DNA from 2 places in the Pseudomonas sp. NFACC43 genome. Region 2 is predicted to be linked to the other one. Evidence: riboswitches for the same ligand, from Rfam matches in the RefSeq annotation. Region 2 holds a riboswitch; the other holds the start of a gene.

Region 1 (7,696 bases), on a different contig from region 2:
GTCTGCTGATCGGCATGATCGCCGGCCTGGCGGCCATCGTACCGTACATGGGCTTCGTGATCGGTATCGGCGCGGCGTTGATCGCCGGGCTGTTCCAGTTTGGTGGCGACCTGTATCCCATGGTCGGCATCGTGGCGGTATTCATGGTGGGTCAGGCCCTGGAAGGCATGGTGCTGACTCCGTTGCTGGTGGGCGATCGCATCGGCCTGCACCCGGTGGCGGTGATCTTCGCGATCCTGGCAGGTGGTGAGTTGTTTGGTTTTACCGGGATCCTGCTGGCGCTGCCGGTGGCGGCGGTCATCATGGTGCTGGTGCGCCACGCGCGTGACCTGTACAAGGATTCGGACCTCTACAGTGGCGTCGAAGACCCCGATCTGTAGGGCGCGACCGGCCGGGGCGCCAGGGAAATGGTCGCCATGCCGTGTTGCTGCTGCAAACCTTTGATTTTGCTCGTGGAGCGGCGCATTGTGCGGTCTGCTTCACGAGTATAAACTTTGCGAACTTTACACAGAGGCCACTAACGGTTCCTTGGAACTGTCCAGCCAGCATGAAACCGATTCAGTTGCCCCTAGGTGTGCGTCTGCGTGATGACGCCACCTTCATCAACTACTACCCAGGCGCGAATGCCGCTGCACTCGGCTATGTCGAGCGGCTATGCGAAGCCGACGCCGGCTGGACCGAGAGCCTGATCTACCTGTGGGGCAAGGATGGGGTTGGGCGTACGCACCTGTTGCAGGCGGCCTGCTTGAGATTCGAGCAATTGGGCGAGCCGGCGGTGTACCTGCCATTGGCTGAATTGCTGGACCGTGGCGTTGAAATCCTCGACAACCTCGAACAATACGAACTGGTCTGCCTGGACGATCTCCAGGCCGTGGCCGGCAAGGCCGATTGGGAAGAGGCGCTGTTTCATCTTTTCAACCGGTTGCGGGACAGTGGCCGGCGCCTGCTGATCGCTGCCTCCACGTCTCCCCGGGAGTTGCCGGTAAAGCTGGCGGACCTCAAGTCTCGTCTCACCCTGGCGCTGATCTTCCAGATGCGTCCGCTTTCCGATGAAGACAAGCTGCGTGCCTTGCAGTTGCGCGCTTCCCGGCGCGGACTGCATCTGACCGATGAGGTGGGGCATTTCATTCTTACCCGTGGCACCCGCAGCATGAGTGCACTGTTCGAGTTGCTCGAGCGCCTCGACCAGGCCTCCCTTCAAGCACAGCGCAAGCTGACCATTCCTTTCTTGAAAGAAACCTTGGGCTGGTAGAGCCTGTCCGACTAGTGGCTCTTGGCCTGCTTTGCGCACGAGCAAACCCGCGGCCCTGTTGGGTTGCAGGCCACGCGACATTCAAAATGGGCTTAAGCGCTTAGATGTGATGGCAAATCCGGGAAGTCACATTTTTATCGATTGAATTTGCAAATGAAGTCGATAGAAGGCATAGTCTCGCCATCTTTACAACTACAGCCACGGTCGTGCCCATGCTAAATCGCTTCGCACCCCTCGTGCCTCTCGCACTCGTTACCCTGTTGTTCGGTTGCGCTGCCCACTCCCCAGTGACCCAGCAAGAGCAGCAACCACAGGTCAAGAATTCCGTTACCGCCCAGTCTTCCTCCGTTGCGTTCCAGGAAGAAGTGGCCTCCGACAAAGAGCTGGCGGCCTTCGCCAGCAACAAGCCCTATCAGCTTCCCGTGCTGGCCGACAGCATCCTGGAGCGTGGCATGTCCCTGATCGGGACCCGCTACCGTTTTGGCGGCACCTCCGAGGCGGGCTTCGATTGCAGCGGTTTCATCGGTTATCTGTTTCGCGAAGAGGCCGGCATGAACCTGCCGCGTTCCACCCGCGAAATGATCAACGTGAATGCCCCGCTGGTGGCTCGCAATCAACTGGAGCCGGGTGACTTGCTGTTTTTCAGCACCAATGGGCGCCGTGGACGTGTCAGCCACGCCGGTATCTACCTGGGTGACAACCAGTTCATCCACTCCAGCAGCCGTCGCAGCGGTGGCGTACGCATCGACAGCCTCGGTGACAGCTACTGGAGCAAGACCTTCATCGAAGCCAAGCGCGCCCTGGCCATGGCGCCGACTGTGGTCACCGCTCGCAAGTAAGCGCACAGTTTGTAAGGCAAACTTAAAGTCTTACTTGAAGTTTGCCTCATAGCCGCTAGAATCCTTGATCATTGATTGATGGCAATCCGCCTGCGTTCCAGCAGGCGGATTTGTTTTCATGCCCCGGCAGGAAAAAGCCGCATCCAGATCAGGATCGTTCTGCATATGTCGACGTCGGCCCGCCTCGCTACCCTTCTCCTGGCCGCGCTGCTCAGCGCATGCGCCAGTCGAACCCCGCCCCCTGCGCCTGTGCGTGCTCCGGTGGTATTCGCTCCCTCGCAACCCGTGTCCCCGGCCGCCGAAGACGTACTCTTCCGGGCGCTTGGCCTGGTGGGCACGCCTTATCGCTGGGGTGGCAACACACCGGATTCGGGTTTCGATTGCAGCGGCCTGATCGGTTATGTCTATCGCGACGCGGCCGGTATTTCCCTGCCACGTTCGACCCGCGAAATGATCGGCATGCGAGCCCCGGAAGTCGGTAAGGATGCGCTGCAGAGCGGGGACCTGGTTTTCTTCGCCACCAATGGCGGTTCCCAGGTCAGCCACGCCGGAATCTACGTCGGAGAGGGCCGTTTCGTGCATGCGCCGGCCACCGGTGGGACGGTCAAGCTCGATAGCCTGTCCAAGGCCTATTGGCAGAAGGCTTACCTGGGCGCCAAGCGTGTATTGCAGCCTGAGCATCTGGCACGCAATCCCTGACGTAGATCTTCAGGCCAGCGAGGACCTGTGGCGAGGGGATTTATCCCCGCTGGGCTGCAAAGCAGCCCCAAAGACAGCGGCTTGGATGCGATCGGCCTGAAAACTCCGCATTTCAAGCTCTAGGGCTGCTGCGCAGCCCCGCGGGGATCAATCCCCTCGCCACAGAAGAGTGCGATCAGCGCTATTGGGCAGACACCCGCCAGATCTTGTTCCCCACATCATCGGCCACCAGCAATCCACCCTGTTTGTCGATCACGACACCTACCGGGCGGCCCTGGGCTTTTTCGTCGGCGTTCAGGAAGCCGCTCAGCACATCGACAGGTTGCCCGACCGGCTTGCCAGCACTGAAGGGGACGAAAATCACTTTGTAGCCACTGTGGGGCTTGCGATTCCATGAGCCGTGCTGCCCGATGAACGCTCCCTCGGTAAATGGCGCGGGCAGGTTGCTGCCCTCGGCGAAGGTCAGGCCCAGCGACGCGGTGTGAGGCCCGACGGCATAGTCCGGGGCGATGGCCTTGGCCACCAGGTCCGGTTTCTGGGGCTCGACCCGAGTATCGACATGCTGCCCGTAATAGCTGTAGGGCCAGCCATAGAAGCCGCCATCCTTGACCGAGGTGATGTAGTCCGGCACCAGGTCGCTGCCGATCTCGTCCCGTTCGTTCACCGCTGTCCACAGCGCTCCGCTGCGCGGCTCCCAGGCCAGGCCGTTGGGGTTGCGCAGGCCAGAGGCAAAGATGCGGTGGTTGCCGCTGGCGCGGTCCACTTCCCAGATGGCCGCACGACCTTCTTCAGCCTCCATGCCGTTTTCCGCGACGTTACTGTTCGAGCCGGTGGTGACGTACAGCTTGCTGCCGTCGCGGCTGGCGATGACGTTTTTGGTCCAGTGGTGGTTGAGCGTGCCGCCCGGCAAGTCGACGACCTTGGTGGGCTGCGCCTTGATTTGCGTGTCGCCGTCCTTGTAGGGAAAACGAATCAACCGGTCAGTGTCGGCTACGTACAGGTCATTGCCCACCAGGGTCATGCCGAACGGCGAGTTGAGGTTCTCCAGGAAAACCGTGCGGGTTTCGGCGATGCCGTCGTGATTGGCGTCACGCAGCAGTGTGATGCGATTGGGGCTTGGCACTCCGGCGCCGGCGCGACCCATGACCTTTTTCATTACCCAGCCGCGCACGCCCTTGGAATCGTCTGGCTTGGGCGGGGCATTGGTTTCGGCTACCAGCACATCGCCGTTGGGCAGCACATAGAGCCAGCGTGGATGATCCAGGCCTTCGGCGAAAGCCTTCACTTGCAGGCCCTGGGCCGGCGTCGGCTTGGCGCCGTCCGGCCAGCCGACAGCTTCGGCGATGTTCACGGTGGGGATCAGGGTCTTGTTCGGTTCCGGCAGCTTCGGCGATGGGCCGGTGCCATCGGACACTTGCAGCGTGGACGATTCCCCGCAAGCGACAAGCCCTGCGGCAAGGACAATGGTCAGGAGATGAGGCGGCTTGAGCATGCTGGCTTCCCTATGAATGCATGTGGTTATTCATAGAGAAGCGTAGACGCGCGATGGTTCCACCCGTCAGCCGTGGGCCTGCTTGAACAGCACGGCGATCCCCGGATGATAATGACCGGCCTCGTTGCGCAACTTGCGGTAGGCGTAAGGGAAATACCAGGCCACGGCGCAGGTGTTTTCCTTCTGCAGTTCATCGACCATGTCCTGCAGCTCTTCGGGCGTGGTGCTTTGCTGGGCTTTTTGCGGCGCGACGAACAGGCAGCCCAGCTTCAGGTCGCTGGCGTAGCTGATGCGCTTGGCGTCGCTGGTGGCTTCGAGCAAGGGCTGGGTCAGGTTGAGGCTCTTGACCTTTGGCCAGCGCTGGGTGGCCTGGATGAAGGCGCGCTCATCCGTACCGGCAATGAACAGGTGGGCCCTGGCGTTGCGTTCGCCTTCTTCATTCTGCTTGCGGGTCGGGGCGTCCTGCAGCGTGACCATCTCGGCCATCCAGGCCGCTGCCGAGAGCAATCCCAGGTTGGCTTTTTCGTCGAACCAGTACGGCGTGTCGTTATCCCCGCGCACGGTGTTGTAGCGATCGATGCAGTCGAACCAGCGTTCGAGCATCGGGCGCAGGAACTCCAGTTTTGGATTGCTGATGATCATGCCTTGCATGCGTTGCCCCCTGTTGTTCTTGTGATATCGGGTGGTAATGTCCATTTGATATCATTTGCCGCATCATGGCACAACATTGACGTCATTTTATTGATCCTGGCCAATAAGCGACGCCCGGCCCGCGGTGGCTTTAATTGACGCTCCTGCCCCAACCCTCTAACCTTCGCGGCTTGTTTCAGGTGCTTTGTGGCCGCAGGCCGACAAAGTGAAACAGGGAAGCCGGTGAGCCCATGCGAGCCCGGCGCTGCCCCCGCAACGGTAAATGAGTCAAGGCTGCCCATGAGCCACTGCGTCCAAGGACGTGGGAAGGCGGGTAGCCCGGCATCACGCCGCTCATGAGCCCGGAGACCGGCCTGATCCATTCAACGGCGTCACGGTGGGCGATGCCAGGCTTGTTGCCGTCTCTTTTTGTGCCCGCCCGCCGTTATCCAGTCCCAACGGAGGCCTCCCCATGACCGGTTCCCCCATTTCCGATGCGTCCGATCGCGACGAACGTCACCTGGCGCGCATGCTGCGCAAGAAAGCCGTGATCGACGAGCGTATTGCCAACGCGCCGAACGAGTGCGGCCTGCTGCTGGTGTTGAGCGGCAACGGCAAGGGCAAGAGCAGCTCTGCGTTCGGCATGCTCGCGCGGGCCATGGGGCATGGCATGCAATGCGGCGTGGTGCAGTTCATCAAGGGGCGCAACAGCACCGGGGAAGAACTGTTTTTCCGTCGCTTCCCGGAGCAGGTGCGTTTTCATGTGATGGGGGAAGGATTTACCTGGGAAACCCAGGACCGCCAGCGCGATATCGCTGCTGCCGAAGCCGCCTGGGCGGTGTCGCGCCAGTTGCTGGGCGATCCGTCCATCGGCCTGGTCGTGCTCGATGAACTCAATATCGCCCTCAAGCATGGATACCTGGACCTGGACCAGGTGCTGAGCGACCTGCAGGCCCGCCCGCCCATGCAGCATGTGGTGGTGACCGGGCGTGGCGCCAAGCCGGAAATGATCGAGTTGGCGGATACCGTCACCGAGATGGGCATGATCAAGCACGCCTTCCAGGCCGGCATCAAGGCGCAGAAGGGCGTCGAGCTGTGAGCGATGCCCGCATGCACAGCCGCCAGTGCCCGGCCGTCCTGATCGCAGCCCCTGCCTCGGGGCAGGGCAAGACCACCGTCACCGCCGCGCTGGCCCGGTTGCATCGCAACCAGGGGCGCAGGGTGCGGGTATTCAAGTGCGGTCCGGATTTTCTCGATCCGATGATCCTGGAGCGCGCCAGCGGCGCGCCGGTCTATCAGCTGGACATGTGGATGGTCGGCGAGCAGGAAAGTCGACGGCTGTTGTGGGAAGCCGCCGGGGAGGCGGACCTGATCCTGATCGAAGGCGTGATGGGGCTGTTCGACGGCACCCCGTCCAGTGCCGACCTGGCGCGGCATTTCGGTGTACCGGTGCTGGCGGTGATCGACGGAACGGCCATGGCCCAGACGTTCGGCGCCCTGGCCCTGGGCCTGGCGCGTTATCAAGCGGACCTGCCGTTTGCCGGGGTGCTGGCCAACCGGGTCGGCACCTTGCGGCATGCGCAACTGCTCGAAGGCAGCCTGACCGAAGGGCTGCGCTGGTACGGCGCGTTGTCCCGGGAAACCGGTATCGAATTGCCCAGCCGTCACCTCGGCCTGGTCCAGGCCAGTGAGCTGAATGACCTGGATCTGCGCCTCGATGCTGCCGCCGAGGCCCTGGCGAGCAGTTGCGAAGTGACGCTGCCGCCGGCCGTGACGTTTGCCGCACCCGAGGTGGTGGCCGTGCAACCCTGGCTCGACGGCGTCCGTATCGCCGTGGCGCGGGACGAAGCGTTTGCGTTCACCTACGGCGCAAGCCTCGACCTGCTGCGGGCCATGGGCGCGCAGTTGAGCTTTTTCTCTCCGATCCATGACACGACGCTGCCCGAAGCGGACAGCCTCTACCTGCCTGGCGGTTACCCGGAGCTGCACCATGTCGCCCTGGCCCGGAACGCGTCGATGCTGGCGGCGATCCGGGCTCACCATGAGGCCGGCAAGCCCTTGCTGGCCGAATGCGGCGGCATGTTGTACCTGCTGGATTCGCTGACCGATGTCGAAGGTACTCGCGCCGAGCTGCTGGGCCTGCTGGCCGGCGAGGCGCAGATGCAGAAACGCCTGGCGGCCCTGGCCCTGCAAGCGGTGGAGCTGCCGGAAGGCACCTTGCGGGGCCATACCTACCATCATTCGCTGACCAGCACCGATGTTGCGCCGATCGCTCGTGGCCAGAGTCCCAATGGCGGGCGTGGAGCCGAGGCGGTTTTCCGGCAGGGGCGGATGACGGCTTCCTATGTTCACTTCTATTTTCCATCGAACCCGAGGGCGATCGCCGCGCTGTTCGCGCCGGTCCCCGAGGCCGCTTTCGCGAACACGTTCGATCACCTGACTCCAGTGGAAGCGGGCTTGCTCGCGAAAAGGCCATGACCGACAACGCTTTCTCCCAGGCCGAACGCGACGCCATCTACCGCGCCATCGCCGAGCGCCGCGACATGCGCCACTTCGCAGGTGGCTCGATTGAGCCGGCCTTGCTGCGGCGCCTGCTGGAAGCGGCGCATCAGGCTCCCAGCGTGGGCCTGATGCAGCCGTGGCGATTCATTCGCATCAGTGACCGCGCCCTGCGCGGCAATATCCGGCAGTTGGTGGAAGAGGAACGTGTTCGCACCGCCGAGGCCCTGGGCGAGCGTAGCGATGAGTTCATGAAGCTCAAGGTCGAAGGCATCGACGACTGCG
Region 2 (7,696 bases):
CCGTGGCGCCCAGGGGCAAGGTGACGAACTGACCGCTGGCCAACAGGTCCGCCAGGCCCCGGGCCAGGGTGGACTTGGCCATGCCCCGCGGCCCTTCGATCAGCACGCCGCCAATCCTGGGATCGATGGCGGCCAGGCACAGCGCCAGCTTCAGGTCATCGGCGCCGACCACGGCGCAGAGGGGGAAATGGGGTTGGGTCATATCTGATTCTCAAGGGTGGTCGATCACGTCAATACGAACAGAGTACCTGGCCGGCTGGCTGGACAATCAGCCATCCTCCTCGATGTCCAACAGCAAATTCTCCAACGCTTCGCGATACTCCCCCGGTTCCTGCCACATCCCTCGCTGCTGGGCTTCGAGCATGCGCTCGGTCATGTCCCGCAGGGCGTCGGGGTTGTGCTGGCGAATGAATGCCTGGGTGTGCGGATCGAGCAGGTAAGCATCGGCCAGCAATGCGTACTGGTGATCATCGATCAACTGCGTAGTGGCGTCGAAGGCGAACAGGTTGTCCACCGTCGCCGCCAGTTCGAACGCACCTTTGTAGCCGTGGCGCTTGACTCCGTCGATCCACTTCGGGTTGACGGCCCGGGAACGGATGACGCGGTTGAGCTCTTCTTTCAGGGTGCGGATCCTTGGCAGGTCCGGCTGGCTGTGATCGCCATGATAGCTGGCGGCGGTTTCGCCGCTGAGGGTCTCCACCGCCGCCAACATGCCGCCCTGGAACTGGTAGTAATCGTTGGAATCGAGCAGGTCGTGCTCGCGGTTGTCCTGGTTCTGCAGCACCGCTTGCACCTGGCTCAGGCGTCGGGAGAACTGCTCCCGGGCGGCGGTGCCTTCATCGCTGCCGCCATAAGCGTAGCCGCCCCAGTTCAGGTAAACCTCGGCCAGGTCTTCGCGACTCTGCCACAGGCGACCGTCCACGGCGCCCTGCACGCCGGCGCCATAGGCCCCGGGCTTGGCCCCGAAGATCCGCCAGCCGGCCTGGCGCGCTGCCACTTCCGGATCCAGGCCCGACGCTGACAGGGCTTCGCGTTCGCCACGGACCTTGGCCGCCAGGGGGTTCATGTCATCCGGCTCGTCGAGGGCGGCGACAGCCTGGACCGCGGCATCGAACAGGCGGATCAGGTTGGCGAACGCGTCGCGGAAGAAGCCAGACACCCGCAACGTCACATCGACACGCGGCCGGTCCAGCAGGCTCAACGGCAGGATCTCGAAATCGTCGACCCGCTGGCTGCCTGTGGCCCACACCGGCCGCACGCCCATCAGGGCCATGGCCTGGGCAATGTCGTCGCCGCCGGTGCGCATGGTGGCGGTGCCCCACACCGACAGGCCAAGCTGGCGCAGGTGATCACCGTGATCCTGCAGGTGCCGCTCGAGAATCAGGTTGGCCGATTGGAAGCCGATCCGCCACGCCGTGGTGGTGGGCAGGTTACGCACGTCCACCGAGAAGAAATTGCGCCCGGTGGGCAGCACATCCAGGCGCCCGCGACTCGGCGCACCGCTTGGCCCGGCCGGCACGAAGCGCCCGCCGAGGGCATCGAGCAGACCGCGCATTTCCGCCGGACCGCAGGCATCCAGGCGCGGCGCCACGACCTCGCGCAGGTGCTCGACAATGCTGCTCACCGTCTCCCAGCCTGGCGCGTCCAACCCCTCGACCGCGCCGTCCAGGGCCCGTTCGATCAACTGCGCTGCGAACAGCTCCAGGCGTTCGCGGGTATCGCCGACGGTACGCCAGGCCTGGTCGCTGATCTGACACAATGCCTGCGGACGACCGCCGCCCCAAGGCTCGGCCAAGGCGCAATCCAGGGGGTCGAAGCCCAGCTCGAACGCCCTGGCCAGGGCCCGCAGCAGACTGGACTGCGCACCTTTGCCGTCGCCACGGGGAATGCGCAACAACGCCAGCAACGTGTCGATGCGCAGCCGCCCGGCAGGGGATTGACCGAAGACATGCAGCCCGTCGCGGATCTGCGATTCCTTCAAGTCGCACAGGTAGGTGTCCAGGCGCGGCAGCCAGATCGCGGCGTCGGCGTCGCTGTCCAGGGCCGCGTCAAGTTGCAGCTCGCGATCGATGTGGGTCTCGCGCACCAGGCCGAGAATGTCCCGCTGCAGCTCCCGGGCCCGACGCGGATCCAGCAGTTGCGCCTCGTAGTACTCGTCGGCCAGCAACTCCAGGTTACGCAACGGCCCGTAGGTTTCGGCCCGGGTCAGGGGCGGCATCAAATGATCGATGATCACCGCCTGGGTACGGCGCTTGGCCTGGGCGCCCTCGCCCGGATCATTGACGATGAACGGATAGATGTTCGGCAACGGTCCCAGCAGCGCGTCCGGCCAGCAATTCTCCGACAGCCCGACGCCCTTGCCGGGCAGCCACTCGAGGTTGCCGTGCTTGCCGACATGAATGACCGCATGGGCGCCATAGGCGTGGCGCAGCCAGAAATAGAACGCCAGGTAACCATGGGGCGGCACCAGGTCCGGGTCGTGGTACACCGCGCTCGGATCGACCTGATACCCCCGGGCCGGCTGGATGCCGACGAACGTCAGGCCCAGGCGCAGGCCGGCGATCATCAGTCGCCCCTGGCGAAACATCGGATCCTTGTCGGGGGTGCCCCAGCGCTCCAGCACGGCCTGGCGGTTGGACTCGGGCAACGCATCGAACATCGCCCGATAGGCATCGAGGGACAGGCTCTGGTGACACGGGCGCAGATCGAGGCTGTCCAGGTCGTTGCTGACCCCGCCGAGCAATTGCTGGATCAGCGCCGTGCCGCTGGCGGGCAATTGCGCTGGCAGCGGATAACCCTCGGCATGCAAGGCGCGCAGGATGTTCAGCGCCGCCGCCGGCGTGTCCAGGCCGACGCCGTTGCCGATGCGTCCATCCCGGGTCGGATAGTTGGCGAGAATCAGGGCTACACGTTTTTCCGCGTTGGGCAGACGCGCCAGGTCGGTCCAGCGCCGCGCCAGCTCGGCAACGAAATCCATGCGCTCGGGCACCGCCCGGTAGCAGACCACGTCGCTCTGGCTGAGCTCACTGCGCCAGGCCAGGTCCTTGAAACTGATGGGGCGACTGATGATCCGCCCGTCCAGCTCCGGCAAGGCAATGTGCATCGCCAGGTCCCGCGGGCCCAGGCCCTGCTCGCTGGCACGCCAGCCGGGCTCGTTGTCCTGGGCGCAGATCGCCTGGATCACCGGGACGTTGCGACGAAACGGGCGCAGGTGCGGTGCTTCGGGACTGGATTGGGCAAATCCCGTGGTGTTGAGGATCACCCCGGCCTCTGCCTCGTCGAGCCAGTCCTGCACCATGGCCAGGCAACCGGGCTCCTTGAGGCTCGCCACGGCCATCGGTAGCGGGTTGAGCCCCGCCGCTTGCAAACGCTGGCAGAACCCATCGATGAACGCGGTATTCGCCGCTTGCAGGTGGGAGCGATAGAACAGCACCGCCGCCACCGGTTGTCCGGCCTGCCAGTCGGCTCGCCAGTCAGCGAGGCTGGCCTGGTTGTGCGTGGGGTGATAGATCGCCGTGCGTGGCAGGGCCTGCGGTTCGCCCCATGGATAATCGCGACCGAACCATTGGCTGGCGAGGTTATGGAAAAGGTCCAGGGCATTGCCCAGTCCGCCCTGGCGCAAGAACTGCCAGAGACGGTCGCGGTCCTCGACGGGGACGTTGCTCAGGTCGCTGAGTTCCGGATCAGGACGATCGTCCCCCGGCACCAGGATCAGCTTCACCCCGCGTCCGGCCAATGCCATCAGCCGTTCGATGCCGTAGCGCCAATAGCCGATACCGCCGTGCAGCGACAGCAGGATGACCTTGGCGTGGCGTAGCACGTCTTCGAAGTACAGGTCCACCGAGGCGTGGTTCTGCACCTGCATCGGGTTGGCGAGGCGAAACTCGGGATAATCGCCTGGCAACTGCTTCGCCGCTTCGGCCAGCAGCGCCAGGCTGGAGTCGCCACTGCACAGGATCACCAGCTCGGCGGGGGTCTGCCCCAGGTCGGCAATGTTGTCATCGGACACAAAACCGCCGGGCTGGGTCCTGAGCAGGTGCATGGGTCAGGCGCCGAGGGCGGCGCGCAACTGCGCTTCGAGCAGCCCGGCATCCAGGGCCTGGCCAATCAGGACCAGGCGAGTGACCCGCGCTTCATCCGCGCCCCACTGGCGATCGAAATGCTTGTCGAAGCGCGTACCGACGCCCTGGACCAACAGCCGCATCGGCTTGTTCGGAATCGCCGCGAAGCCTTTGACCCGCAGCACGCCGTGCTGGACCACCAGTTGGGTCAGGGCATCGAGCAACAGACTTTCGTCGGCCTGGGGCAGCTCGATGGAGATGGAGTCGAAGGCGTCATGATCGTGGTCGTCATCGTCGCCGTCGTGGTGATGGTCGTGATGGCTATGGCGGCCGTCGATGTGCTCTTCGGAACCTGCGCCGAGGCCGATCAGCACATCCAGGGGCAGGCGTCCGCTGCTGGCTTCGATGATCTTGACTGCCGGCGGCAGCTCTTCGGCCACCTCCAGGCGGACCTTCGCCAGGTCGTCGGGGCTGATCAGGTCGGCCTTGTTGAGAATCACCAGGTCGGCGCTGGCCAGTTGATCGGCGAACAGCTCATGCAGCGGTGACTCGTGGTCCAGGTTCGGATCGAGTTTGCGCTGGGCGTCCACCTGGTCGGGGAAGGCGGCGAAGGTACCGGCGGCCACGGCCGGGCTGTCGACCACGGTGATCACCGCATCGACAGTGCAGGCACTGCGGATTTCCGGCCATTGGAAGGCCTGGACCAACGGCTTGGGCAGGGCCAGGCCGGAGGTCTCGATCAGGATGTGATCGAGATCGCCACGCCGGGCCACCAGTTCGCGCATGACCGGGAAGAACTCTTCCTGGACCGTGCAGCACAGGCAACCGTTGGCCAGTTCGTAGACGCGGCCGTTGGCCTCTTCCTCGGTGCAACCGATGGAGCACTGCTTGAGGATCTCGCCGTCGATGCCCAGTTCGCCGAACTCGTTGACGATCACGGCGATACGACGCCCCTGGGCGTTGTCGAGCATGTGCCGCAGCAGGGTGGTCTTCCCCGAGCCGAGGAAACCGGTGACGATGGTGACGGGAAGCTTGGCCAGTGTTTTCATCGGATGCCCTTTGGCAAGGTGGCGGGCAAACGGGACGACAACCGCTGGCACAGGCGTGCGCGGAAGATTTCGCCACCGGATCACCCCGCCCGGTTGTAGTGAGAATCTGTGTCGAGGCAGGTCTCCTGGCTGACGGTGGGCCAGTCATCCGACTGGCAATTGCTGCGCCTTCCCGCGCACCCCGGATAAAGGGCATGCACAGTGGCCTTGCAGAAACATCACCGTTCACAGTTGCGGGGGCAGCCGCGGCTTGGACCGCGTTCCCTTCTTAGCTTCGGCGCAGGCCGAAGAACCTCGAAGGCGCAAGGCTACGCAGGGTGTGGGGACGGGTCAATCTCCGCAAGTAAGTTATGCGGTGTCCTTACCGCCGCCATCGCGAGCAGGCTCGCTCCCACATCGGATCCCGCAGCCCCCCTGTGGGGGCGAGCTTGTTCGCGACGGGCTGCGCAGCGGCCCCCTGTGCATTGACGGCCCCACCCCACCCATGCTCTCCTGTGCGCCTAGTTACGGGTGCCCTTCACAGGGTGAAACGGGAAACCGGTGAATCGTGTGCTTTACTCCAAAGCCACGTCAGTCCGGTGCTGCCCCCGCAACGGTAAGCGAGCGAAGCGTCTGAACCACTGTGTCCCCGGACATGGGAAGGTGACGCTTGCAGGCCAGGCACGAGCCCGGCACCTCGCGAGCCCGGAGACCGGCCCATGACTCAAGCATCAACAAACCCGCGGTGGGCGGGCGCTGTTCGAACCTCGGCGGTCTTTCGCCCGGGGTCTCATTGCGCTCGCATCCCCCACGGAACAAAAACAGAGGGAAGCGCCATGTCGACCATCAGCAGCACCGCCCGCACCGCCAGCAGCACCACCACCCTGAGCCAACGCCTGAGCGCCGCGATCCTGGCTTCGATCCTGGGTGCGGGGCTGGTCTATTTCGCCGGCTTCTCTCACATCGAAGCGGTGCACAACGCCGCCCACGATACCCGCCACAGCGCTGCCTTCCCCTGCCACTGAGAACTGACGACATGATCAAGCGTATCGCGCAGACCGCCGGTTTCAGCGGCTTGCTGGCCGCCCTGCTGCTGACCCTGTTGCAGAGCTTGTGGGTATCGCCACTGATTCTCCAGGCGGAAACCTTCGAGAAGGCCCCGGCGTCCGAGGTTCATGAGCACACCGACGGCGTTGCCCACACTCACGATGCCGAGGCGTGGGAGCCGGAAGACGGCTGGCAGCGCGTGCTGTCCACCACTGGCGGTAACCTGGTGGTCGCCGTGGGTTTTGCCCTGATGCTCGCGGGCCTGTACACCTTGCGCGCACCGACTCGCACCTCCCAGGGCCTGCTCTGGGGCCTGGCCGGTTACGCCACTTTCGTCCTGGCACCGACCCTCGGCCTGCCCCCGGAGTTGCCCGGCACCGCGGCGGCCGACCTGACCCAGCGGCAGATGTGGTGGATCGGCACCGCGGCGTCCACGGCGGTGGGCATCGCCCTGATCGCCTTCGGCAGGCATTGGCTGCTCAAGCTGTTGGGGGGCGCGACCTTGCTGGTGCCTCACCTCATCGGCGCGCCACAACCTGAAGTCCACTCGATGCTGGCGCCCGAAGCCCTGGAAAGCCAGTTCAAGATCGCCTCCCAGGTCACCAACATCGCCTTCTGGCTGGCCCTGGGCCTGATCAGCGCCTGGCTGTTTCGCCGTGACGGTCAAGCCCACCACGACGCATGAGCACCGGGTCGATACTGGTGATCGGCCTGGGCTGTCAGCGCGGTTGCCCGGCCAGCACGCTGCGGGCCTTGCTCGAAGAGACGTTGTTGGCCCACGGCATCGAACTTCACCAAGTGCGGGCCCTGGCCAGCATCGACCTCAAGCGTGACGAGCCCGGGCTGCTGGAACTGGCCGGGCAACTGGCACTGCCGCTGACGTGCTTGAGTGCCGAACAGTTGGCCGGTTACGAGCAGCGGCTCAGTCATCGCTCCGAGATCGCCTTCGAGCGAACCGGTTGCTACGGCATCGCCGAAAGCGCCGCCCTGGCCTTGGCCGACCAATTGGGCACGAAACCCGCAACCCTGCTGATCCCTCGTCAAACAGGCCCCATGAGCACGTTGGCATTGGCGGTCGTGGCGTAAATCCCGATAATCGCCGTCCAGGATCATGAGCGATCTTCATATGGGCGACGCTCACCCACCTTCCACAGGAGCCGGTCATGACCGTGTACTTCATCGGCGCCGGCCCCGGCGATCCGGAACTCATCACCGTCAAGGGCCAGCGCTTGATCCGCAGTTGCCCGGTGATCATCTACGCCGGCTCCCTGGTGCCAAGCGCCGTGCTCGATGGCCATTGCGCCGAACAAGTGGTCAACAGTGCCGAACTGCACCTGGAACAGATCGTCGGGCTGATGGAAACCGCCCACCGCAAAGGTCAGGACGTGGCCCGGGTGCACTCCGGCGACCCGAGCCTGTACGGCGCCATCGGTGAGCAAATTCGCTGCCTGCGGGCACTTGGCATTCCATTCGAGATCATCCCGGGCGTGACCGCGACCTCAGCCTGCGCAGCCCTGCTGGGCAGCGAACTGACCTTGCCGGATATCTCCCAGAGCGTGA

The links. Region 2 has a riboswitch for cobalamin ahead of BT179_RS01200 (CbtB domain-containing protein). Riboswitches for the same ligand answer to the same signal wherever they lie in the genome.
Region 1: another riboswitch for cobalamin. It lies ahead of cobO (cob(I)yrinic acid a,c-diamide adenosyltransferase); the one in region 2 lies ahead of BT179_RS01200 (CbtB domain-containing protein).

Annotation. Positions count from the first base shown of each region.
Region 1 is NZ_FPKK01000007.1:24,158-31,853, forward strand. Features, by position in the region: gene BT179_RS13630 (AI-2E family transporter) at 1-380, shown strand, start outside; gene hda (DnaA regulatory inactivator Hda) at 548-1,252, shown strand; gene BT179_RS13640 (C40 family peptidase) at 1,465-2,091, shown strand; gene BT179_RS13645 (C40 family peptidase) at 2,257-2,790, shown strand; gene BT179_RS13650 (PQQ-dependent sugar dehydrogenase) at 2,972-4,282, opposite strand; gene BT179_RS13655 (hypothetical protein) at 4,349-4,933, opposite strand; cobalamin riboswitch at 5,094-5,305, shown strand; gene cobO (cob(I)yrinic acid a,c-diamide adenosyltransferase) at 5,385-6,011, shown strand; gene BT179_RS13665 (cobyrinic acid a,c-diamide synthase CobB) at 6,023-7,390, shown strand; gene bluB (5,6-dimethylbenzimidazole synthase) at 7,387-7,696, shown strand, end outside.
Region 2 is NZ_FPKK01000001.1:285,155-292,850, forward strand. Features, by position in the region: gene BT179_RS01185 (magnesium chelatase ATPase subunit I) at 1-202, opposite strand, end outside; gene cobN (cobaltochelatase subunit CobN) at 269-4,042, opposite strand; gene cobW (cobalamin biosynthesis protein CobW) at 4,046-5,110, opposite strand; cobalamin riboswitch at 5,208-5,422, opposite strand; cobalamin riboswitch at 5,602-5,825, shown strand; gene BT179_RS01200 (CbtB domain-containing protein) at 5,926-6,114, shown strand; gene BT179_RS01205 (CbtA family protein) at 6,126-6,821, shown strand; gene BT179_RS01210 (cobalamin biosynthesis protein) at 6,818-7,222, shown strand; gene cobM (precorrin-4 C(11)-methyltransferase) at 7,300-7,696, shown strand, end outside.